Regions from separate parts of the Peribacillus sp. GL_122 genome, predicted to be linked through region 2. Evidence: riboswitches for the same ligand, from Rfam matches in the RefSeq annotation. Region 2 holds a riboswitch; each other region holds the start of a gene.
The links. Region 2 has a riboswitch for cyclic di-AMP ahead of AC3ISB_RS24165 (TrkH family potassium uptake protein). Riboswitches for the same ligand answer to the same signal wherever they lie in the genome.
Positions count from the first base shown of each region.

Region 1: it holds a riboswitch for cyclic di-AMP, as region 2 does, so the genes downstream of both, AC3ISB_RS01380 (cation:dicarboxylate symporter family transporter) here and AC3ISB_RS24165 (TrkH family potassium uptake protein) in region 2, are expected to answer to the same signal.
Region 3: it holds a riboswitch for cyclic di-AMP, as region 2 does, so the genes downstream of both, AC3ISB_RS04505 (APC family permease) here and AC3ISB_RS24165 (TrkH family potassium uptake protein) in region 2, are expected to answer to the same signal.

Region 1 covers NZ_CM174415.1:261,284-269,169, forward strand. Annotated here, with positions in the region: gene AC3ISB_RS01365 (TetR/AcrR family transcriptional regulator) at 39-917, shown strand; gene AC3ISB_RS01370 (hypothetical protein) at 1,176-1,838, shown strand; gene AC3ISB_RS01375 (efflux RND transporter periplasmic adaptor subunit) at 1,853-3,115, shown strand; cyclic di-AMP (ydaO/yuaA leader) riboswitch at 3,314-3,460, shown strand; gene AC3ISB_RS01380 (cation:dicarboxylate symporter family transporter) at 3,632-4,891, shown strand; gene AC3ISB_RS01385 (methyltransferase domain-containing protein) at 4,941-5,342, opposite strand; gene AC3ISB_RS01390 (hypothetical protein) at 5,339-5,539, opposite strand; gene AC3ISB_RS01395 (hypothetical protein) at 5,729-6,511, shown strand; gene AC3ISB_RS01400 (D-alanine--D-alanine ligase) at 7,301-7,886, shown strand, end outside.
Region 2 covers NZ_CM174415.1:4,982,874-4,990,759, forward strand. Annotated here, with positions in the region: gene AC3ISB_RS24135 (aminoacyl-histidine dipeptidase) at 254-1,720, opposite strand; gene AC3ISB_RS24140 (VanZ family protein) at 1,760-2,368, opposite strand; gene AC3ISB_RS24145 (ABC transporter permease) at 2,600-3,616, opposite strand; gene AC3ISB_RS24150 (ABC transporter ATP-binding protein) at 3,613-4,338, opposite strand; gene AC3ISB_RS24155 (TetR/AcrR family transcriptional regulator) at 4,457-5,056, shown strand; gene AC3ISB_RS24160 (hypothetical protein) at 5,290-5,481, opposite strand; cyclic di-AMP (ydaO/yuaA leader) riboswitch at 5,813-5,955, shown strand; gene AC3ISB_RS24165 (TrkH family potassium uptake protein) at 6,129-7,460, shown strand; gene AC3ISB_RS24170 (potassium channel family protein) at 7,484-7,886, shown strand, end outside.
Region 3 covers NZ_CM174415.1:939,378-947,263, forward strand. Annotated here, with positions in the region: gene AC3ISB_RS04495 (glycosyltransferase family 2 protein) at 1-740, shown strand, start outside; gene AC3ISB_RS04500 (GtrA family protein) at 700-1,155, shown strand; cyclic di-AMP (ydaO/yuaA leader) riboswitch at 1,520-1,664, shown strand; gene AC3ISB_RS04505 (APC family permease) at 1,803-3,629, shown strand; gene AC3ISB_RS04510 (RhaT/GlcU family sugar-proton symporter) at 4,133-4,987, shown strand; gene AC3ISB_RS04515 (glucose 1-dehydrogenase) at 5,003-5,788, shown strand; gene AC3ISB_RS04520 (NADPH-dependent FMN reductase) at 5,868-6,413, opposite strand; gene AC3ISB_RS04525 (bile acid:sodium symporter family protein) at 6,532-7,485, opposite strand; gene AC3ISB_RS04530 (RrF2 family transcriptional regulator) at 7,760-7,886, shown strand, end outside.

The DNA of each region.
Region 1 (7,886 bases), 1.1 Mb from region 2:
GTCACCAACGGACAATTTTAAGAGATAGGATGAATTTGATGAAAGAAAAAAATAAGATGATCATAGATAAGTCTGTAGAGCTTTTCGCGGAGAAAGGCTATCATGCCACTTCCGTTCAGGAAATAGCTGAAAAATGTGGAATAGCAAAGGGGTCTTTTTATAATCATTTTAAATCGAAGGAAGAATTACTGGTCTCCATTTTTAAATTTTATTATGAAGCGTTGACGGATTCATTGCTTGATCTTGAACTGGATGCTTCATTGTCCAGTAAAGACAAATTCATGAGGCAGATCACCGTTCACATTGAGCATATGACTGGAAACACCAACTTGATTCAAATGATGATGCAGGAACAAATGGTTCATATCAGCAAAGAACTAGATAGATTTTTACATTATATCCATGAAGAGGGCTTGATTTGGTTCAAGCGTAAAATCATTGAGTTATACCCGGGACTTTCTGCTGATCTTTTGCCGGATTGCACCATAATTTTGGATTCCCTTTTCAAAGGATATATCGGAATATTGATCAGGAAACAAAATGCTTTCGATGTGGAATTGTTACCTAGCTTCATATTGAACCGGATGGATTCAATCATCGCAAGCCTGCAGAACATGGAAGATCCATTATTGAAACAATTTCCCTTACCAGGATGCTCGATGCGGGATATGAGCCCAAAAGAGGAAATCCATTCGATCATCGTCAGGATGCTGGAAGTGGAAACACGTAAGGAAGAGGGAATGGAACCAAATAAGAATACGGAAGCTTTAAAGGCGATCCAGGAAGAGTTTTCAAAAGTTAGGCCAAGTCCCATCATCTTGGAAAGCCTTTTGTTATTTTTGGAAAAAAATGAAAAAAGAAGTCCGTTGAGTTCAAAGTTTATCTTAATGATGAAGGATTATTTGTTGAATATATGAAGGCATTACTGAAAGGGGCGTATAGCCTCTTTTTTCATTTGTTAATGAGTTTTAAAAGCGGGGGTTTAGGAAAAGTACTAGTGATGGGAAGAAGACATTCTTTCAATTGTCAGCATTAACACCAAATTAGTGTGGGGATTAAATTTGAAGGGAAGGGCTTATGTGTTTTTTTTGTATATTCATCCCTTATTTCTGCAATTGTTTCCAAAATAAGATAAAATATATGATGAAATATCATTTTTTGCAGGAGGACCACATATGGTGTACCAGGTCAGATTGTTAAAGGGCATTTTAGAGCCTTATCGGAGTAGTTATCAGCTGCAAAATGCAGAGGCAGTCACAAAGCTTGGATTGAAATTACTATTTTTATATTTTCTTAGTCTTATAGTATTCGCCATTGGGGGATATTTTGGCATTGGTTCAGAATCATTTTCCAAAGAAATCACGACGATGAGTGCCAATGAATTCGAAGCAGCAAAGTTGCTGATTTTGAGCGGCAATATAATAACAGGCATACTCGACCCTTCCATATACATATTTTTAGCAGCTCTATTCTTTTGGATCGTTACTGATATCCCATATATAAAATTGGTCATCGTTCAAATGATTCTTTTTGGTTTGCAGTTAGTGGAAAAAATATTACTGATTCCTCTATTCGTTTTAATGGATATAGGCAGCGATGCCAATCCTTTTTCATTGGGGATCATCAGTCAGTATTTTCTCAGAAGTGATTATTTCATTCACTTTTTCAGCGAAATCACCATTTTTCAATTTCTTATTATTGCTCTGCAATATTTTTATTTAAAGGAATTTTCAGAACGAAATAATTATTTGGTCCTTTTAATGATTGTTCTATTCTATCTGGCCACATGGTTTGTTAAAGCCTTTTTAGCATACATCCAAGTAGGCGTATTTGTATAAGGCGGGTGAAAAGAATGAGCGGAAAATGGAAAATAGCAGCGGTCTCGATCGCGTCGATAGTGTTAATAACCGTTAACATATACCTTCTTGAAAAAAAAGAAAGCAAAGTGGAACGAACTGTTTTCGTTGAAAACTGGACAAAGGTAAAAAAAGATACAATTACGGATACTATTCAAACAAATGGGGTAATTAAACCTGTAGAAGAGTATGATATCTATTTCGATACCAAGAAAAATGATTTTAAGAAATTCCTTGTAAAAGAAGGCGATGCGATTACGGCTGGCTCCTCGTTGTTTGAGTATACGACGACCGAACTTGATGCGCTAAAAGCGGATTTAGAAGCGGAGAAAACGGCAGCTGAGGGAGAAATTGCAGCGATTGAAGAATACATAGGCAAGTTGAGGTCTTATCAAGGGACCCTGACCAGTGATTCTGGAAAAGCGGACATTGATGAATCGGTGGAAAAAAACTTGAGTATTGATTTAACAACAAGCTCGACGGATCTTATTAAAAGTAACATTGAGCAAGAAATGTACAAGCAGGAACTGGAAAAAAACAGTTTGAATGAAAAAGTGAAAATGCTTGACGCTAAATTAAGTTCAATTGAGGATCAGTCCAATGCGATCGTGACGACGAGCGAGGGTGATGGTGTAGTTAAAAATATTAATAAAAACCTGAATAATCCCATCATATCCATTGTTTCTATAAATATGGCAATTGAAGGGTATTTCACCGAAGAGGAAATGAAAAAGGCTGAAGTGGGCATGACTATAAAAGCAAGTTCCTCTGATTCAAAAAAGACATTGAAAGGAACGATAGGCCGTATCCATTCCTATCCAGCTGAAGAGCCGTCGTTAAAAAAAGATAACAGATTTCCATTTCAGGCTTTAATCGAACCGGAAGGCGAAGAAACGGAACCTTTGTTGGTGGGATCCAAAGTGGATCTTACAGTAATAACCAATGAGAAAGCCGGTGTACCCTCCGTTCCTATAGAGGCGGTACATTACCAAAAACAGCCTTATATTTACAAATTGACTAAAAAAGGATATGTGGATAAACATTACATTACAAAAGGGCTTAAAGCAGAAGGAAAGCAAGAAATCATAAAGGGACCGTCGGTAGGTGACGTCATCCTGTTGAAGCCGGATGTGGCAGTGAAGAACCATTCTAATTTTATTACTCCGATTCAATTTGAAAAAGTGAAAGTTGCAACTTATAAAAAATTCACCTCTAGGGAAAAAGTAAGATATCTGTTACTTGGCATTTTGGAAAAATAACTGTTCCTTCAACAAGAGAGGTGATGTCAAATTATTTAGTAATTATATCAATATAACTTGTGTGATTAAAAAATGGGAAGAGTAATTATAGATAAAATAGCTATTAATACAGAATATTCAGACATATTTAAAGATTTTTTCTAGAACGGATGCGAATAAATATTTACAGATTATCATTTTTAGTATAATATTTTATTATAAGTTAACTCGCTTAATCTTATTCCAAGAACGGGGGACCCATTTTTGTGGATTTTATCCGCTAGGGGTGAATTCAGAAATGAAAGGGCTTTGTGTTTCCAATTCCTAACCCGACAGCTAACCTCGTCAGCGTCTTTAAGGGAACATGTGTGAATATTCACGCCAATAAGAAATCGACACATGAAGTGTCTTTTTTTTCGGCGTAAAGACAGAGTTTTTCAAAAAAGAAAAATTACTTTCTTTTATTAGTATCTTGTTTCCCTTACCGAGACAAAAATGTTTTTGCATCAAAGACTTTATGGAAGGTGAGGAAAGTAAATGAAGAAATTCAAATTAAGTTTAGCTAGCCAAATTTTCATTGGTTTAATTTTAGGGATTATCGTTGGTGCCATTTTTTATGGTAGTGAGGCGGCCCAAAACTTTTTACAGCCATTCGGAGACATTTTCCTACGAATGATTAAAATGATTGTAGTACCAATCATTGTGTCAAGTCTTATCGTTGCAGTTGCAGGTGTAGGCGATTTAAAATCAGTAGGTAAACTTGGAGCTAAATCAATATCATACTTTGTTGTAGTAACTATGATAGCGATTGCTGTTGGTTTAATTTCAGCGAATATCATCCAGCCTGGTGTTGGTGTAAATATGGACAAGCTAGAACAAACTGATATTTCTACCTATGTTGATACAGCAGAAACTAAGCAACATGAATCGTTCGTAGATACAATCGTAAACATTGTGCCATCCAATCCAGTTAAAGCCATGGTAGAAGGCGATATGCTAGCGATCATTTTCTTCTCCGTGTTGTTTGGACTTAGTATTGCGGCCATCGGTGAAAAGGGTAAACCAGTATTCCGTTTCTTCCAAGGTGTAGCTGAAGGAATGTTCTACCTAACTAACATGGTCATGAAATTCGCTCCTATCGGTGTATTTGCACTAATCGGTGTGACGATCTCCAAGTTCGGTTTGGAATCTTTAATTCCGCTAGGAAAGTTAGCGCTTTCTGTATACGGAACAATGATTTTCTTTGTAATAGTCATTCTTGGTCTTATTGCGAAATTTGTCGGATTCAATATCTTTACTTTGATTAAACTTCTAAAAGAAGAATTGATTCTTGCTTTCTCTACTGCAAGTTCAGAAGCGGTTCTTCCGAAAATCATGGAAAAAATGGAGAAAGCGGGATGTCCGAAACATATTGCTACATTTGTTATTCCGACTGGATACTCCTTTAACCTTGATGGTTCTACATTATACCAAGCATTAGCAGCTATCTTCATCGCTCAAATGTACGGAATCGATTTAAGCGCGTATGAGCAAATTACGCTAATGCTAGTGTTAATGATCACGTCCAAAGGGATTGCCGGTGTACCGGGTGTATCTTTCGTAGTTCTTTTAGCGACATTGGGAACTGTCGGTATTCCTATTGAAGGTCTAGCATTTATTGCCGGTATCGACCGTATTCTTGATATGGGACGTACAGTAGTAAACGTTATCGGTAATTCACTTGCAGCAATCGTCATCTCTAAATGGGAAGGTCAATTCAACCCTCCTTCCAAAAAAGAATTAGAGCAAGTTTCTTAATATAAAAAATCCAGAGTGAAATGTCACTCTGGATTTTTTTTTTTTTGAATTAAAAATGCGCTTTCTCTTCCGATTGACGATCCAGAAGCGTCTTTCCGGATATCAAAATATACCCAAGCTCATAAAGTCTTGCATTTTGTATACCTCCACACCGAATCATTTCCTCTTGTTCCCAGAAGTTCAGATGATTTTCGTTTTTATCACGGTCGTGTGTTGTGAAAATGAAGGGTCCTTCAGGTTTTAAAATACGGTTGATTTCTTTTAAAGCCAATGTGCGGTTTTTTTGCTGGGGCATTAAACCATTAAAAGCGAAGATTGCTTTTTCGAATGATGAGTCGTTGAAAAGGGAGGTTCGTTGCATCGCCAAGGATAAAGGGTATGTCCCCGTTATATTCATGGCTATTTTTTCGGCTTCACTAAGCATGTCAGGAGATAGATTGTTTCCCGTTATATTATGGAATCCTTTTTTATATAGTGCGAAGGTGGTTCTTCCTGTACCGCATCCATATCAAGGATTGCATTATCCTGATATAAACGTTTTTCGAATGCATATTTCTCTGATTGCCATAGACCTAATCTTTTAGTTGCATCAGGGGAAGCGTTCCCGTGAAAAGAATAAATGATAAAAGCTTTTTTAACTTTATCCATGATCAATTCCTCAAATTCGATATTTTTTACTGTAATAGGGATGTTTATTTGGGTTAATATGGATTTTGTGTTTCGCATTATTTACACGATGCTGATGATGATTAATATTGAGGGCTATATAACTTACGTGAAAACCCAAAAGTTTGATAAAATAACATTATTGATTGAAAGCTCGGAGGGGGTCAGGTTATGAAGAATGATAGCAATGATATCTTATATATGTATATGCAGGCTTCCGAACGGTTTGTCCTTTTTAATGGACTCAATTTTCGTGAATTCGTCTATTCGCTGCCATATACCTTGGATTCCATCTTATTATTGAAACATCAATTCGATGGTGGGGAATACAATTTGAATGTCCTGCTTGAGAGCGCTTCATCTGAGGATATTGCGAAGCTCGTTAAAGAAAATGTTCGGGCATATGGAGATTTCTGTTGGGTCGATTTTGAAGAGGCGGAAGGACTGGATGAATTGGATGGAAGGGAATTAGCGGAACTTTTATATTTAGGACACGCTAAAACCCATCTGAGTCCCCCGTTTTTCCGTAAATTGAATAATCAATTTGTGTACCTTGCCCAGGATGATGGCTGGTTCAATAAAATTTATTTTCGTTCTCTTTCGACATATTATATGATGTTAGGAAGCCTGATTCCGCTAAAGCTGGAGCCATTAAAAGTAGAGAGGACATGGCTTGGAATCAGAAAGAAAAAAGAGCTGACGGCGATTCCAGCAGAAATCATTTCTTCCTTGGCTCATATTCTGGCAGAGGGGCTCGCTTTTTCCTTTCGGGATGTTAAGTATACAAGAATGAAAATTGAGATACCTGCATGGATCGTAGGGGATTATTTAAATATGGATGAGATGCATGATGACTTTTCGGATAGAGATATTAATGAACCCGATGCCTTTATTATCTTCAATCGAAAAGAAAAGGTATGGGAAAGCGTTATTAAAAATACATCATCCTCCTGATGATCCTAACTTCTGAGGTTCGTGGATTGGATTATTTGACATCCTCGAATTTTTTAGGGTAAGACTTACCATCTCATGCATAAAAGATAAGAGAGGGCGACCCACAGGACGTGGCGGTTTTATCCTGTGTTCCGCTTATAGTAATCATTGGTAAAGCTCGAATGATGGAAGTTTCGCTTTACCCCGCATTAACAGGCTGTAGGTCAGGCGGATAGATGATGTAACAAAAAAGAAATGTGGAGTTTGCTTTATCCCGCATTAACAGGCTGTAAGGGAAGCGGATGGCAAATGTAATGAAAAAGAAATGTGGTGGGCCAACAAGCCTGTAAATGCCCGATTGCGACGCACAGGATGTGCTAGCACAGGTGTTGCCACAGGACGTGGCGGTTTTAACCTGTGCTCCGCTTATAGTAATCATTGGTAAAGCTCGAATGATGGAAGTTTCGCTTTACCCCGCATTAACAGGCTGTAGGTCAGGCGGATAGATGATGTAACAAAAAAGAAATGTGGAGGTCTAACAGCCTGTAAATGCCCGATTGGCTCAACTAACCATCATTGGTAAAGCACCAATGATGGAAGTTTCGCTTTACCCCGCATTAACAGGCTGTAGGTCAGGCGGATAGATGATGTAACAAAAAAGAAATGTGGAGGTCTAACAGCCTGTAAATGCCCGATTGGCTCAACTAACCATCATTGGTAAAGCTCGAATGATGGAAGTTTCGCTTTATCCGTTTTAGTGTAAAGTGATACAATGAACATGGTTAAAAGAATATTGGAGGGTAATAACTCATGAAAACTAAACTTGGTTTGCTTTATGGTGGAAAATCTGCGGAGCATGAGGTTTCTATGCAGACGGCTTTAGCGGTCATTAAAGCTCTCGATTTAGCAAAGTTTGATATATATCCGATTTACATAACAAAAGAGGGTTCATGGATTAATGGACCAAAGTTAACAGGACCTGCTGAGAATGTGGAGGCTTTGACATTTTCACCGGATAAATCGAGCTCGCCTCTTGCCTTGCAGGCACATTCAACTGATGAAAATAGTGAATCAACAGGGTATGACGTAATTTTCCCATTGCTTCACGGACCAAATGGAGAAGATGGGACCGTACAAGGGATGCTGGAACTATTGAACCTTCCTTATGTAGGAAATGGCGTTTTAGCTTCATCAGCAGGAATGGATAAGGTCATCATGAAAAACATTTTTGCCCAGGCGGGACTTCCGCAAGTGAAATACACTTGGTTCATTCGTTCCGAATGGGAGAAGAATACTGAAAGTGCCATTAAAAAGGTAGCGGATGAATTGGGGTACCCTTGTTTTGTCAAACCTGCCAATTTAGGCTCAAGTGTCGGTATCAGCAAATGTAATGATG
Region 2 (7,886 bases):
GCAGATCAAGTCAACAAAACAGGATAATATCTGCCTTTGATAGACTGGTTCTCTTTAATGGCTCTTTCTTACTCTTTCTAAAATTAATATAACTTCAATTATATTTTTTCCTAGGCTTATGGAATTGAACATGTTCCATATCCTCGTGCTGTTCCTTATTTCAACAAAAAAAAGAGACATCAAATCGTTTACGATAGGATGTCTCAAAATCTATTCAATTATCATTTTACCTGTTCCCCAAACTTGCAGTTGTTTATAAATCCTTCATTCTCTTTAATGTGTAAACAAAGTATTCCCAGTTGTTTATGGTCGAAGGGATGCTTAAGTGTTCTTCAGGTGTATGTACGGAAAACATATCCGGTCCGATTGAAACAGTATCCAATCCTGGTAACTTATCTATGAATACCCCACACTCGATCCCTGCATGCACAGCGATGATTTCAATATCTTCATGATATTTTTCTTTGTATGTCTCTTCAAATAATTTCTTGAGTTTCGAATCAGGATTATAGGGCCATTCCGGATAATCCGCGTCAACCAATAGCTCGCACCCAAGCATGTCGGCAATCGCCTTTGCTTGCGTGACCATATTATATTTGATGCTTTTGACCGAACTCCTGATTTCACTTTCGAATATCATTTCCGCTTCATTTGTTGTAACGACACCTAGATTCGTCGAACTTTCCACTAATCCTTCTATTCCCATGCTCATTCCTTGAACGCCATGCGGGATTACCAGTAAGGAGGAAATGGCTTTAGTCACCGTCTCTTTGGAAAAAACGGTTGAAGAAACGGTTTCAATCTTTTCAAACCTGATCGATACTTCAGGGTCAGAAGATTGCAGTTCATTTTTATAAGTATTTTCCCATTGCTGGAGTCTCTCCGTTATCTTCTGAACATCTTCTGCATGAATCAGTACAGTTGCCTCTGCTTCACGAGGAATTGCATTCCCTTTCAGGCCCCCGTTCATTTGCTGTATGTAGCAAGGGAAGTCTGTCGTTAATCCATGTAATACTCTGCCCAAAAGTTTATTGGAGTTCCCTCTTTCCTTATGGATGGACATACCGGAGTGTCCGCCCTTCAACCCTTTAATCCTGATGTTATAAGATACAGCATCAACAATAGAAGCCAATTCCCATCCGATTGGCAGGACCTGCCGAACGCGTATTCCTCCTGCAGAGCTGACCAGCAGCTTTCCATCTTCCTCCGAATCGATATTGATCATCATTTTTCCCTTGAAGTGAGCCGGATCCACGGCAAGAGCACCGTTCATTGTCGTTTCTTCTTCAGTCGTTATGACTATCTCAAGAGAAGGATGCGGAATATCATTTGCATCCAATAATGCCAAAGCATACGCAACAGCAATTCCATTATCCGCCCCCAATGTTGTATCCGTCGCATACAACATGTCTCCCACAATCCTTAATTGAAGCGGATCTTTCTCAAAATCATGAAGCGTACCCTTGTTCTTTTCGCAAACCATATCCATATGCCCCTGGATAATGACGGTAGGTGCACTTTCATATCCAATTGTGGCAGGCTTTTTGATGATAACATTCAGCGCCTCATCCTGGATCACCTCCAGGTCCCTATCCTTAGCGAAGTGAACCAGATAGTCACTGATCGCTTTTTCATTAGCCGATCCTCTCGGGATTTTGGAAATGGCTGCAAAATAATGAAACACCGGATGGCTCGATAATTCTTCTAAAGTGCTATACATGGAAATACACCCTTTCATTTAAAATATTTGTACTGCCTCTCATCCTTTTACTTTTCCAGAACGGAACACTGCTACTCTCGTGAACAATGGATACAGAAAGTACCCCAGATAAACACCACTCATATTCAGGATAAGGTCATCGACATCCAAACTGCCGCGCCGAAAAACAAACTGACAGATTTCGATGCTCGAAATCGAAAGTAATGGATAAAGCAATTTCCTTTTAGCGGAGGGCTCTTTCCCTTCCCTGGACAACAAATACAGCCCGAATGGAATGAACAGCCCCACATTGGCGCTAAGGTTATAAAATGACACAAGCCCGTTCATTTCGTTCGATAAATATAAAAGAATCGTAGAAAAAGGAATCAAATTATACGAATATACCTGCCCTTCTGGCCGAAAGAACAGTAAAACCAATAATGATAAACTGTAGCCAAACAATACTGCCTGCCACAAAAGGCGCGGAATTCGGACCGTTTCACCTCGAAAAAAAAGAACCGTAAACGAAACGAAAAGAAGTATACAAAACCAGACAACGATGATTACTAAAGGATTCAAATATAATCGGAGCTGAAGGAAAAAAGGCAAACCGCACAAAAACAATGCTTGCGACAGCAAAAGGGAAAGCATGACCGATTTTAGAGACATATAACTCCCCCCTTCTATTTCTTTCCAAATCATTGCATATGCTTATATCCTAGGACAACTTTAAGAACCCGTCAACATACTGCATTAACCTGTCAGTAGAAAACCGTCCGTCGAGGGGACGCTTTTCGAATAAATCAACCGATGGGAAGGATAATTCGGCCTTCTTCCGGTAAAACAAAAAAGCAGGTTCCCCATGTTCCGGGAATCCCGCTTTTTTGTTTAATGATAAATTCATAGTGCACGGTACTTTTTCAAACTAATAATATTGATGGTGATAAAAACGGCTGCAAATGCAAGGAGAATGAGGAGATCCAGTAATACCTCATTGAACGTGAAGCCTTTATACATAATGCCGTTCATGGCATCCGAGGCGTAATAGAGAGGCATGATCTTGCCGATTTTTTGCAGCCAGTCTGACATGCCATCCAATGGGAAAATCCCTGTAAAGAATACTTGCGGCACGATGACCAGCGGAATGAATTGTACCATTTGGAATTCAGATGTCGCGAAACTCGATAGTAATGTACCAAGCGATAATGCAACGAGCGCGACCAGTATATTCGTCAGTAAAACGAGCCAAATGGAGCCAACAAGGACGATATCCAATACATTGACAGCATATAAGACGACAATTATGGTTTGAACTAGAGCAAATAAGCCATATCCGATCACATAGCCCGCTACAATTTCGTATCTTTTAATCGGGGTGGCAAGCAGCCGTTCCAATGTACCACTTGTACGCTCTTTCAAAAGCGCAATCCCCGCTATTAAAAATACAAAGAAGAAAACGAAAAAGCTGACGAGCATCGGACTGAAAGTATCAAAACCTTTTGTGCTGGCATCCCCATATACATATTGCTTCTCAATTGAAGGAGTGCTTTTTTCATTCCCTTGCAAAGCCTGCATCATTTGCATTTGAATGGCCTTTGCACGTGATGGTTCGTCGTTCAATAGTGTCAGTTTCATTTTGCCATTTTCAATATGCAGCCAGCCATCCGAATCATTTTCAATCATTTTTTCCTGTGAAAATTCCTCAGCAGCCGTTACTTGAAAATCCGCTTGTTTCAATGCTTTGACCATGGTTTCATCACTGCCTGTAACAACGAGTTTCAAATCACTTGCTTCTGTATCGAAAATAAAATACATGAGCGTTAAAATGAGCAATGGAGCCAGGAAAAATAAAGCGAGTGTCCTTCGATCCCGGCGCAGCTGCTGTGTAATTCGAGTAACTAGAGAGGCAATTCTCATTTTTGGCCACCTCCAATCCTTAAAAAAACATCATCAAGCGTTTCCGCGGCAAATTGCGTTTTTAAAGCTGCCGGGGTTCCTGCCGCGATGATTTCACCTTCACGCAGCATCGCCAGTTTATCGCATCGTTCCGCTTCATCCATTACATGCGTCGTGATGATAATCGTCTTATGATCTTCATTACTTAAACGCTCAAGTTCCTGCCAAATTGATTGTTTCAGCAAAGGGTCTATTCCTACTGTCGGTTCATCCAAAATGAGAATCGCCGGATTTTGGATGAGTGCAACCGCCAGTGACAGACGGCGTTTCATTCCCCCGGAATAATGCGCAACCCGAACATTCAAGTCATTCGTCAACTGTACGATTTCAGCTGCATATTGAATGCGTTCCCTTCGTTCCTTTTTCGAAAAACGGTATAGCTTCGCAAAAAATTCGAGATTTTCAGCTCCCGTCAGTTCTGTATATAAAGCATCGGACTGTGCCATATAGCCGACATCCATTAACAGTGCTTCATTTGGCACTTCATGATCCAGAACCGTGACTTTACCCGCATCGGGCTTAATCAATCCGACAATCATTTTAATCAAGGTCGTCTTTCCGCATCCGGATGGACCTAGCAAGCCAAAAATTCCGCTTTTTTCAATATTCAGGCTCAATGGCTGAATGACCTTTTTCTGATGAAAACCTTTGGCAATTCCTTCAATGGAAATCGCGTTTTTCAATGTACACACATCCTCCCTCTTTAATTAACACGGTGTTGAGTGTATCATCATTCTAAGGCAGCATTTGGTCTAATACAATCAACACATTTGGAAAAATGTTCAGTGAAGGAGACATTCCATGGCATCGATTCATGAGGATATGGTACAAAAGACGAAAATGCAGATACAATATCATTTCATTGCACTCGTTGAAGCAGAGGGGTTCTCACATGTATCAGTGAAGAAAATTGCAGAGCGCGCCAACATTAATCGGGGCACATTCTATTTGCATTACACAGATAAATATGAATTGATGGATCACTTACAGCAGGAATTGTTAAATGAACTTCAAACTCGCATTACTGCCATTTTGCCGAAAGAGGCTTTTATGGCTCTTCATCAACAACAGCTTTACCCGCCCTTCATAGCGATTTTTCAATTCATCAGTGAGCATGCCCACGCTTTGAGGGCCATTCTTGGTGATAAGGGCGATCCTTCTTTAGCGAAAAAAATAAAGCGCGTATTCGGTGAAGTACTATTGGAGCGTTTGATCAGCCATCATCCAGCAGCTAAAGATGAAGCATTCCGCATGTATATGCACGCCTTCATGACATCGGCGATTTTAGGGGTGATACAGGAGTGGCTGGAGAATTGTGAAGAGCAGACGGCGGAAGAAATGGCGAAAATCCATTTTCAAATCTTGAACTTCATCAGCCAATTGCGCACATTCATACAATGAACGATCAAAGGCATGTTCCATCAACATACCTTTAAATCTGATTACATCTTGGCTTCCGCTCCTATATCACCAACGGAATAATACCTGCTCTTAGAGATGCTCATAGCAAAAAAACTCATTTAAAATAAATGAGTTTAAAAGCAAAACAAGATATGGATTTTTCGCTCAGCGTTCCCGGATAGAGCACAGGGATTTCATAATTGAATACCTAATGATGTTAGGATTTTGTTGATTTACCTTAGGGAAAACAATTTTAAAAACGGATTCTTTTTCTTATCCGTTATCCTTAACTCATCCATGATGATTTGATCCTCATGATCGGCTATCCATTTCCTTAGTGCATCTTTATCCTGGCATTGTGTTAAATATGTCTGGCCACCCTTGCCTGTAGCATTAATAACATATCTATTGAACGTCTTCTCCATAATTGCCCGCCTTTTTAATAAAATGTGTTGAATTTTTAAATACGAATGCAATGCTTTTTTTCTTTATCATTTACAAAAGAAACATAATATATATTACAAATTTTGATTGGCAAATAGTGTGTTCTGCTTGAAAGTATTGAATAAAGTACATCGATGCTGGTTATCATAATCGGATTAATCGAACCTATCATAATGTGCTAACTAATATTTGTCAATACGTTTTTAAAATGTAAATGAAACGTAAATTTTCAGTCTTGTTAAAGAAATATTTTTTTACGATTTAGGGGTTTACAACTGCTAAATGATGGGAGTAGAATACGTTTATCAATTTAATGCATTTCGGCCTAAACTCAAGGGAATTGAGTACGGAGGACCCAATCAATTGGGGTTAATTCTGCCTTGCAGAAGGGATGAGATCAGCTCTTTCGCCATCCTACCCGTCAGCTAACTTCGTCGGCTAAAGCGAAGGAGGTCATAAGACCGCCTATTTCGGGAGTTTTTTTGCACGCTTTTTGTGGCAAAATAACTGTTCGTAGTTTTCGCTGGTCTTTTTATTATGCCTTTAAAAAGATTTCTGAAAGCAGATTGATGATTAAAATCACATACAGTTTCACACAATTTTTTTAGGTAGGGATGATCATTTGAGAATGAAAAAAAATTTATTGGATCCGCCCAAAATACTTGTACTAGGCTTTGCCATCCTGATACTTATTGGGGCCTATTTATTAACCCTGCCGATTTCCACAGAAAATGGAAATGGTCTTTCTTTTCTGGATGCTTTATTCACCTCGACTTCCGCTACATGTGTAACAGGACTGGTCGTAGTGGATACAGGAACGACCTTCACCACTTTTGGTGAGTTGGTCATCTTAACACTGATACAGATAGGCGGTTTAGGGTTCATGTCATTTGCGACATTTTTCTTTTTCCTTTTAGGCAAAAAGATTTCTTTAAAAGGCAGGTTACTCTTGCAGGAATCCTTAAATAATCTATCCATGGCAGGTGTAGTCAGGTTAGTGAAACGGCTTTTAATTTTCACGGCAATCATTGAGGGCATGGGTGCCCTTATTCTATCGATTCGCTTTTCTTTTGACATGCCAATCGGCAAAGCAATCTATTACGGGTTTTTTCATTCCATATCGAATTTCAATAATGCCGGCTTTGATTTAATGGGGGAATTCAAGAGTTTGACCCCTTATGTATCGGACCCCTTCGTGACCCTTACGGTCGTCTTCCTCATCACGTTTGGCGGAATAGGTTTTATCGTGATGAATGAAATATACGAATACCGTGATACCCATCGTTTATCCATACATACGAAGATTGTTCTGACGACTAGCTTGGCACTTACGATTGCCGGCGCAATTTTAATCTTTTTATTCGAGTTCGGCAATGCCAAGACATTGCAGCCTTTATCTTTCATGGGTAAAATGCTGTCATCATTATTTCAATCGGTATCACCAAGGACGGCAGGCTCCAATACGCTGAATATCCCTGATTTAACTCAGCCTACATTACTGCTCATCATTTTCTTGATGTTCGTCGGGGCTTCACCCGGATCGACTGGCGGCGGGATTAAAACGACTACATTGGCAACGCTTGTCGGAACGGTTTGGTCACAGATTAAAGGAAAGGGTGATGTGGTATTATTCCGGCACCGCATTGTGAGTGAAACGATCTTTAAAGCATTGTCCGTTACATTCATTGGCGTATTCATGGTTTCAATCATCTCCATTCTGCTGACCATCACTGAAAGCGGAAGTGACTTCTTGATGATTTTATTTGAAGCCACTTCAGCATTTGCCACCGTGGGACTTTCAATGGGTTTGACCCCTGAATTATCACCGGTTGGCCGGATGCTCATCATTTTCACGATGTTTGCAGGCCGTGTGGGTCCTTTGACTTTGGCCTTTGCCATCGCTATGAGGCGCAAACCAGATCCGTTCCGACGTCCAAAAGGGAAAATCATGATTGGTTAAACATAAATGAAGGAGTGTAAAAGATGGGAAAACGACAATATGCCGTGATCGGTCTAGGCAGATTCGGAACCAGTGTGGCCCATAGATTATATACGGCTGGCCAAGAGGTATTGGGTATTGATGTCAACGAGGAAAGAGTCGAGAATGCGGAACTGAGCGTTACCCATGCTATCATGGCGGATACGACTGAAGAAGAGACATTGAAATCAATCGGAATCCGTAATTTCGATTGTGTCATCGTAGCCATCGGAAATGACATGCAATCGAGCATTTTAACTACCTTGCTTTTAAAAGAGCTTGGGGTAGATAAGGTCATTGCCAAAGCTCTTAATAAAAATCACGGTCAGGTGCTCACTAAAGTCGGGGCCGACTGGGTCATCTATCCTGAGAGGGATATGGGGGAGCGGGTCGCGAATCAACTCCTGT
Region 3 (7,886 bases), 1.7 Mb from region 2:
CCTCGGATTGTGTGATTTCCATTGATGCAGATTTACAGGATGATATTCAAGTCATCCCTGAATTCATTCGAAAATTCAATGAAGGGTGTGAAATTGTATACGGTGTCCGCCAGAAAAGGGATCTTGATTCATTTTTTAAACGAACATCTGCAACTGGTTTTTATAAAATGATGAACAAGATGGGGGTTAACCTTGTCTATAATCATGCCGATTTCCGGCTAATGAGTAAGAGGGCGATCGCGGAGTTGGAACGATTTGATGAAACGAATCTTTTTTTACGGGGGATCGTACCGCTCATTGGGTTTAAGACGGACTCTGTTTATTATGACCGAAAAGAAAGATTGGCTGGGGAAACGAAATATCCATTTAAGAAGATGGTTGCTTTTGCGCTTGATGGCATTACTTCCTTTTCAGTTACACCGATTCGGCTTGTATTATGGCTAGGATGTCTTTCCTTTTTCATTAGCTTACTCTTTGGGTCTTACTTTTTATGGTTAAAGTTTTATGGGCAGACCGAAACTGGATGGACCTCATTAATCACCTCCATATGGTTGATCGGTGGACTACAGTTGATTGCTGTCGGCTTGATTGGGGAATATATCGGTAAAATCTATAATGAATCCAAACGCCGGCCTAAATATATAGTTGATCTGGATCTATTTAATCCGCTCGATTTAAAAAAACGGGAGCAACTAGACAATGAACGGAACAGTATTGAAAAACTATCTAAAACACACTAACTCCTTTATCCGCTTTTTATTGGTTGGGATAGTCAATACAGCGCTTGGACTTTCCATCATGCTTTTTCTCATGAATGTTCTTGAATTCTCTTACTGGGTCTCCACCTTTATCGGTAATGGTACGGGAGCTGTAACGAGTTTTCTTTTGAACAGAACTTTTACCTTTAAAAGCGATATAGAATGGCGGAGAGGAGTTGCACGTTTCTTTTGCGTCATCCTGATTTGTTATTCCGCCGCATATTCTTTAGGCCAAGCTATTGCAGAATCAATGGAAGGATCCGTTCATTTACCCATTCAACAAAATGTGGCTGTGCTGATAGGAGCAATTTTTTACACAGTTCTTAACTATATTGGCCAGAAATATTTTGTCTTTAAAAAAAGCAATTTGAGACCAATTCAAGAAGGAAGGAACTAATTAGGGTGGATCAGTGGGATAATGCCCCCGGTTGTACGAATAAAGGGGAATCGAAAAGCGAAAAGCGAAAATCAATGCAAGTTTAATGATTCAAGCTGGGGGCAGATTGTTACTATTCGTCCTTCACGATCTCCATGTGGCGATCATTTTTTCCTTTTTCTGACCATCTTTTGTTCATTGACTCCTTGATTTTTTTCTTTTTAGACGTTTACTTACCTTCTTTCCTCCCTTCGAACCATGTGTTTGCATGACTTATGTTATATACGTCAAGAACAAAACTACACCTACAAAGATTATTCTATTAATGTGCAAAATTTTCATTTACTTTTTCATTTCACGGGAGTATGATAATCAACAGTTTCATATTTCTAAATCGCTTAAACCTTATGGTGCGGGGGACCCGTTATTGGGATTGTTACTACAATCCAAGGGGTGAATCCTTTCAAGGTAGGGCTACTCTTAGGTCCGAATCCGACAGCTAACCTCGTAAGCGTTATATGAGAAGGAAGGTGGAGCTTGTTAGACAAAAAAATTAATGTCTACAGGTCTATTTAGCTATGACTTGTAGGCATTTTTCTATTTCGTCTTGTTTTTTGCTACAGCTGGGTAACATAAACTTATAAATTAAATATGGTGGTGAATTCTTGATGTTATCTTCTATAAAGAGGTTCTTGATTGGGAGACCTTTAAAATCAAATGCACTTGGTGAACAAAAGCTTAACAAAACAAAGGCTTTGGCGATTTTATCTTCTGATGCTTTGTCTTCGGTTGCTTATGGACCGGAGCAAATATTAATCGTCCTTATCACGGTCGGTGCTGCGGCATTCTGGTATTCCATCCCTATCGCGATTGGGGTATTGATCCTGTTAACTGCTTTGATTTTGTCCTATAGACAAATAATTTTCGCTTATCCACATGGCGGGGGGGCCTATGTGGTTTCAAAAAACAATTTAGGTGTCAATCCAGGGTTGATAGCTGGAGGATCCTTATTGGTGGATTATATATTAACTGTCGCTGTAAGTGTTTCTGCAGGTACGGATGCCATCACGTCCGCTTTTCCTGGCCTGCATTCATATAATGTCATCATAGCCATCATTTTCGTCATTCTGCTTACAATCCTGAACCTTCGGGGGGTTACGGAGTCGGCCTCTGTTTTGGCCTATCCGGTGTACCTATTCGTTTTAGCATTGTTCATCTTGATTGGTGTCGGGATTTACAAGATTTTGACGGGTGGGGTTTCACCGGAATTGCACACGTCCATCGGGACTCCGGTAGCGGGCATCAGTTTATTTATACTGCTAAGAGCATTCGCATCAGGAAGCTCCGCATTGACAGGAGTCGAAGCGATTTCCAATGCAATCCCGAACTTTAAAGATCCAGCCCCGAATAATGCTGCGAAAACTTTAATAGCCATGGGTTCCTTACTAGCAGTATTATTTTCGGGAATCGTATACTTGGCCTATTATTTAAGCATTGTTCCAAGCGCGGAGGTAACGGTCGTCTCCCAGATTGCTGAAGAGATCTTTGGACGGAATTTCATGTATTTCTTCATTCAAGGTACGACTGCATTGATCTTGATACTGGCAGCCAATACTGGCTATTCGGCTTTCCCTCTGCTTGCGGTAAATCTTGCGAAGGATAAATTCATTCCACGGGCGTTTACGATAAGAGGGGACCGATTAGGGTATTCTAATGGAATTATCATACTGGGACTTGCATCGATCATCTTAATAGTCGCATTTGAAGGACATACAGAAAATCTCATTCCGCTTTATGCGGTAGGGGTATTCATTCCATTTACGTTGTCCCAGACCGGGATGATTGTTAAATGGATTCGCGAAAAGCCAAAAGGCTGGATGATGAAATTAACCATTAATTCAATTGGTGCCATGATTAGCTTTATCGTCACGATGATATTCTTTTTAACCAAATTTACTCAGGTTTGGCCTGTTTTGATTTTTTTACCTATCATCATTTTAATTTTTCATCGAATTAGAAAGCATTATGAAGCAGTTGGTGACCAACTAAGGATTACAACATGTGAGCCGATTTTACCAATTGAAGGAAATATCATCATTGTACCCGTGGCGGGTATAACTCACGTGGTTGAGAACTCTTTAAATTATGCAAAATCTCTATCAGCAAATCAGGTTATTGCCGTATATGTTGCTTTTGAAAGAGAAGATGAAAAGAAATTCGTGGAAAAATGGAAAAAATGGCAACCAGATGTAAGACTCGTTACACTGAATTCTTATTACAGAAGTATCATTCAGCCACTAACTAAATTTGTGGATACGGTTGAACATAAGGCTAGTGAAGCCAATTATAAAGTTACGGTGATCATCCCCCAATTCATTCCAAAGAAGGGCTGGCACAATATACTTCATAACCAATCAAGTTTACTGATTCGCGCCTACTTACTTTATAGAAGAAATGTGGTTGTTACGACTGTGCCATATCATTTGAAGAAGTAAGTTTCATTATCTAAGAAAAGAAGCAAACCTACATAAGGTTTGCTTTTTTTATAATCTTTTTAAAAAAGACAGCAGTAACTTACGCTGCCGATATTTGAGTATGAACATTCATTACCAACTCATAAATTCACAGTAACTATGAAGCCCGTACAATAAAAAGGATTTGCAGTAAGATGTGGGGATACTTCCTCTTTTAAAGCTTTAATTAATGTTAATATAAAACTTTCTCCATCATCATTATCCGTACGACAGCTGTTTGGGAAAGTGATTATTTCAAAGTCGCTGATGATTCGGAAATGGACATGCAACATCATCAACATGGTGGCTAGCATCAATCAGTATCATTAAAAAGGGCTGCGTCTGCAGCCCTTTTTGTGTTGAACACTACTTTAGGGGAAACACTTCATAAAATTACCAAGGGTCAATTCAAATAATGCGAACATATTAAGAAGACAAAATGAAATTTACTGCTTAGTTTGAACTTACATATATGGGGGTTGTAAATGGATATATTATTAGCTCTCTTGCCGGCATTATTCTGGGGAAGCATCGTTTTATTTAATGTGAAACTCGGGGGTGGACCCTATAGTCAAACACTAGGTACAACGATTGGCGCCTTGATTTTTTCAATTGGTGTTTATATTTTCGCAGATATTAAATTGTCACTCCTGGTGTTTGGAGTCGGAGTCGTATCTGGATTGTTTTGGGCTGTTGGACAAGCTAATCAGCTTAAGAGCATTGATTTAATGGGAGTTTCCAAAACCATGCCAATATCAACAGGATTGCAGCTCATTTCAACCACCTTATTCGGGGTCATAGTTTTTAATGAATGGTCTACAATGAAAGCGATTATTTTAGGCGTTTTGGCTTTAGTCTTCATTATTATAGGAATCGTCTTGACCTCCTTGGAAGATAAAGAATCGAAAGAGGGCAAGTCGGGAAACTTGAAGAAAGGAATTGTTATTCTCCTCATCTCGACATTCGGTTATTTGGTTTATGTGGTCGTAGCCCGTCTTTTTGACGTTGACGGGTGGTCAGCGTTGTTCCCTCAAGCGATAGGGATGGTGCTAGGCGGTCTGTTATTGACTTTTAAACATAAACCGTTTAACAAATATACGATTCGCAATATCATTCCGGGATTGATATGGGCTGCAGGGAACATGTTTTTATTCATATCCCAGCCCCGTGTGGGAGTGGCTACTAGTTTTTCCCTTTCGCAAATGGGCATAGTCATCTCAACTATTGGCGGGATAATCATTTTACGTGAAAAGAAAACGAAGCGCCAACTAATTGGAATTGTAATTGGAATAATCTTGATCATCATAGCTGGGATTATGCTCGGGTTGGCAAAAAGTTAATTGGAGGGTGATTAAATGTATACAGATTTAGAAGGTAAGGTCGTTGTTATAACGGGTTCATCCACTGGTTTAGGAGAAGCGATGGCCATTCGCTTTGCTAAGGAAAAGGCAAAGGTCGTGGTTAATTATCGTACTAAATTAGAGGAAGCAGATAGTGTAATGGAAGAAATCAAAACAAATGGTGGGGAAGCCATTGCAGTAAAAGGCGATGTCACCATTGAAGAAGATGTCATTAACCTTGTTCAATCAGCGATAAAGAATTTCGGGAAACTCGATATATTCATCAATAATGCAGGAATTGAAAATCCGGTTCCATCTCACGAGATGCCGTTAAGCGACTGGAATAGGGTAATCAATACCAACCTAACAGGAAATTTCCTAGGCTGCCGTGAAGCTATCAAGTATTTTATCGAGAACGATATTAAAGGGAATGTTATAAACATGTCCAGTGTACATGAGATGATTCCCTGGCCTTTATTCGTTCACTATGCGGCAAGCAAGGGCGGGGTGAAGCTGCTTACGGAAACCCTGGCTCTTGAATATGCACCAAAAGGGATCCGTGTGAACAGCATTGGTCCTGGAGCCATCGCCACGCCAATAAATGCCGACAAGCTTGAAGATCCCGAAAAGAAAAAAGATCTTGAAAGCATGATTCCGATGGGGTATATCGGAAAGCCTGAAGAAATTGCTGCGGTTGCTGCATGGCTGGCATCTTCAGAATCCAGTTATGTAACGGGCATCACTCTATTCGCTGACGGAGGAATGACAAAATACCCCGCATTCCAAGCGGGAAGAGGATGAATTTAGTTTAATTCCTCTTTTATGATGCAACAAGAATCCCAGCAGGATCATTCCTGCTGGGATTCTTGTTAAAAAAGCATTAACGAGTGTGATGATTATACCAGCTAATGAAGTTATCGACGACCGTATCGATAAACTGGACAGTCGACTCATGTGTAAGCCTGCCTTCGTTATCGATTTTGTCATGCACTGCACCAACATATACTTCATTTCCGGGAAGGAGCGGGGAGGAGATGCCTAATGCGAATAGGATCTCACGCAAATGCAATTGAGCTTTAACCGTTCCTAATTGCCCCATTGACGCACCCATGATCCATGAAGGTTTGCCGATCAAGACTTTATCGACACGTGATAACCAATCGATTGCATTGCCCAATACGCCTGGAATCGTACCATTGTATTCAGGTGTTACCCACAAGACTGCATCTGCTTCGGCCACTTTGCTTTTAAATTCTTTTACAACTAATGGAGGGTCATTTTCAATATCTTGATCATAAAAAGGTAAATCCCGAATGTTCAAGATTTCGAGATCAAACCGATCTTGATATCTAGTTTGAATATATTTTGCTAGCTTAAGGTTGTAAGACTCTTTACGAATACTTCCCACTATTGCAACAACTTTCATCTTCAATACCTCCAAGGATTTGTAATGGATAATCATGTAAATATGTTCCACTTACCTATTATAATTGGAATATAAATGAAAGGGAAAAAGGATGCTTGAGAAATAATCATTCTGCGGATCACCCTTCATTCATACCACGGTGAAAATGCTTTTCCATGACATAGCCAAAAAAGGAGGCAAGCATTTGTTGAAATAGCATGCCAAGTACAACGGGAACAGCGACGGCAGCAGGGAAATAGGCGGTTGCAAGAACGGCTCCAGCACTGATGTTCCGCATCCCCCCTGTAAATGTCAAGGTGATGATATCCTCCTTTTCCCATCTTAAATATGCACCGACCATCCAAGAAAGGGCATACCCTGAAGCAGCTATGAACAAAACCAGGAAGGCCATGATCATTAATTTCTTATCGAAATGGGTTAAGTAAGGAGCGATTTTTGAACTGTTCAATATGACTACGATTCCAACGCTTATCTTGGAAAATGGAGCTAAGCGGGGGGAAAGTGTAGATTGTATTTTCCCTTTTGTAGCCTGATTCAAGAACAAGGCAAGCATGGAGGGAAGAACGACCATTCCGATTAATCCTTTCACAATCGACCCCAAATCCATTTCGATCGAACCGCCTCCAAAAAGGGAAACACTGTAAGGAACGATGAATGGTGAGAGTAGGGTGTCGATCAAGATAATGGTTAGGGCAAGTATGGCATTCCCATTATAAATGGATACCCAGATCATACTGGTGACACCGGTTGGTATCACTACAGCCAGGACTAGGCCGGTAATTGTGAAGGCATCACCATGAAACACTAAGTGGCCGAGACCAAAAGCCCAAATAGGCATGAGCATATGAAGGATGAGCAATACTATGAAAACAGGTAAAGGGTGGGTGACAGCCTGTTGCAAAGATTTAAAGTTGGAGCCTAAACTTCCGGAGAATGTTATGAAGGCGAATATCCATGGAACAAGAAAAGTGTAATCCATTAGATGTTCGGCCAATAGTACCCCAATCACCACGCTTAACGGTGTGATGAGAGGCATGATTTTATCCATTTGTTCATTTATTGATTTCAGCATCATTCATTCACTTCCTGAGCTATTCTATTAAGTAAGTTTACCATATTCCTAAAGAAATAATTTGTAAGACAAGTAATTTGTCTATTTATTTTTTTGTATTTTTTTAAAATGATGAAAAGCATGTATTGGAAGGATAGATTTGGTGAGGGATTCATCGTTCCAAAAAGGGTTTTCCCGGTTGTGTTCATTAAAAAGAGATTTTGGCAGGTTTGTTCGATGCAACGTTGTATATTCATCGAAAAATAGTTTAAAGTAGAGGGGAGAGGTGAAAGAAATGTCAGAAAAGGTTTCCAGTATAATGTGGTTTAGTCTTGCAGTACAAGCCCTGCTTGTTCTTGCTGATCATGATGGATTATGCAATAGTAATAAATTGGCTGATAAGCTTGATTCGGAGTCCGGCT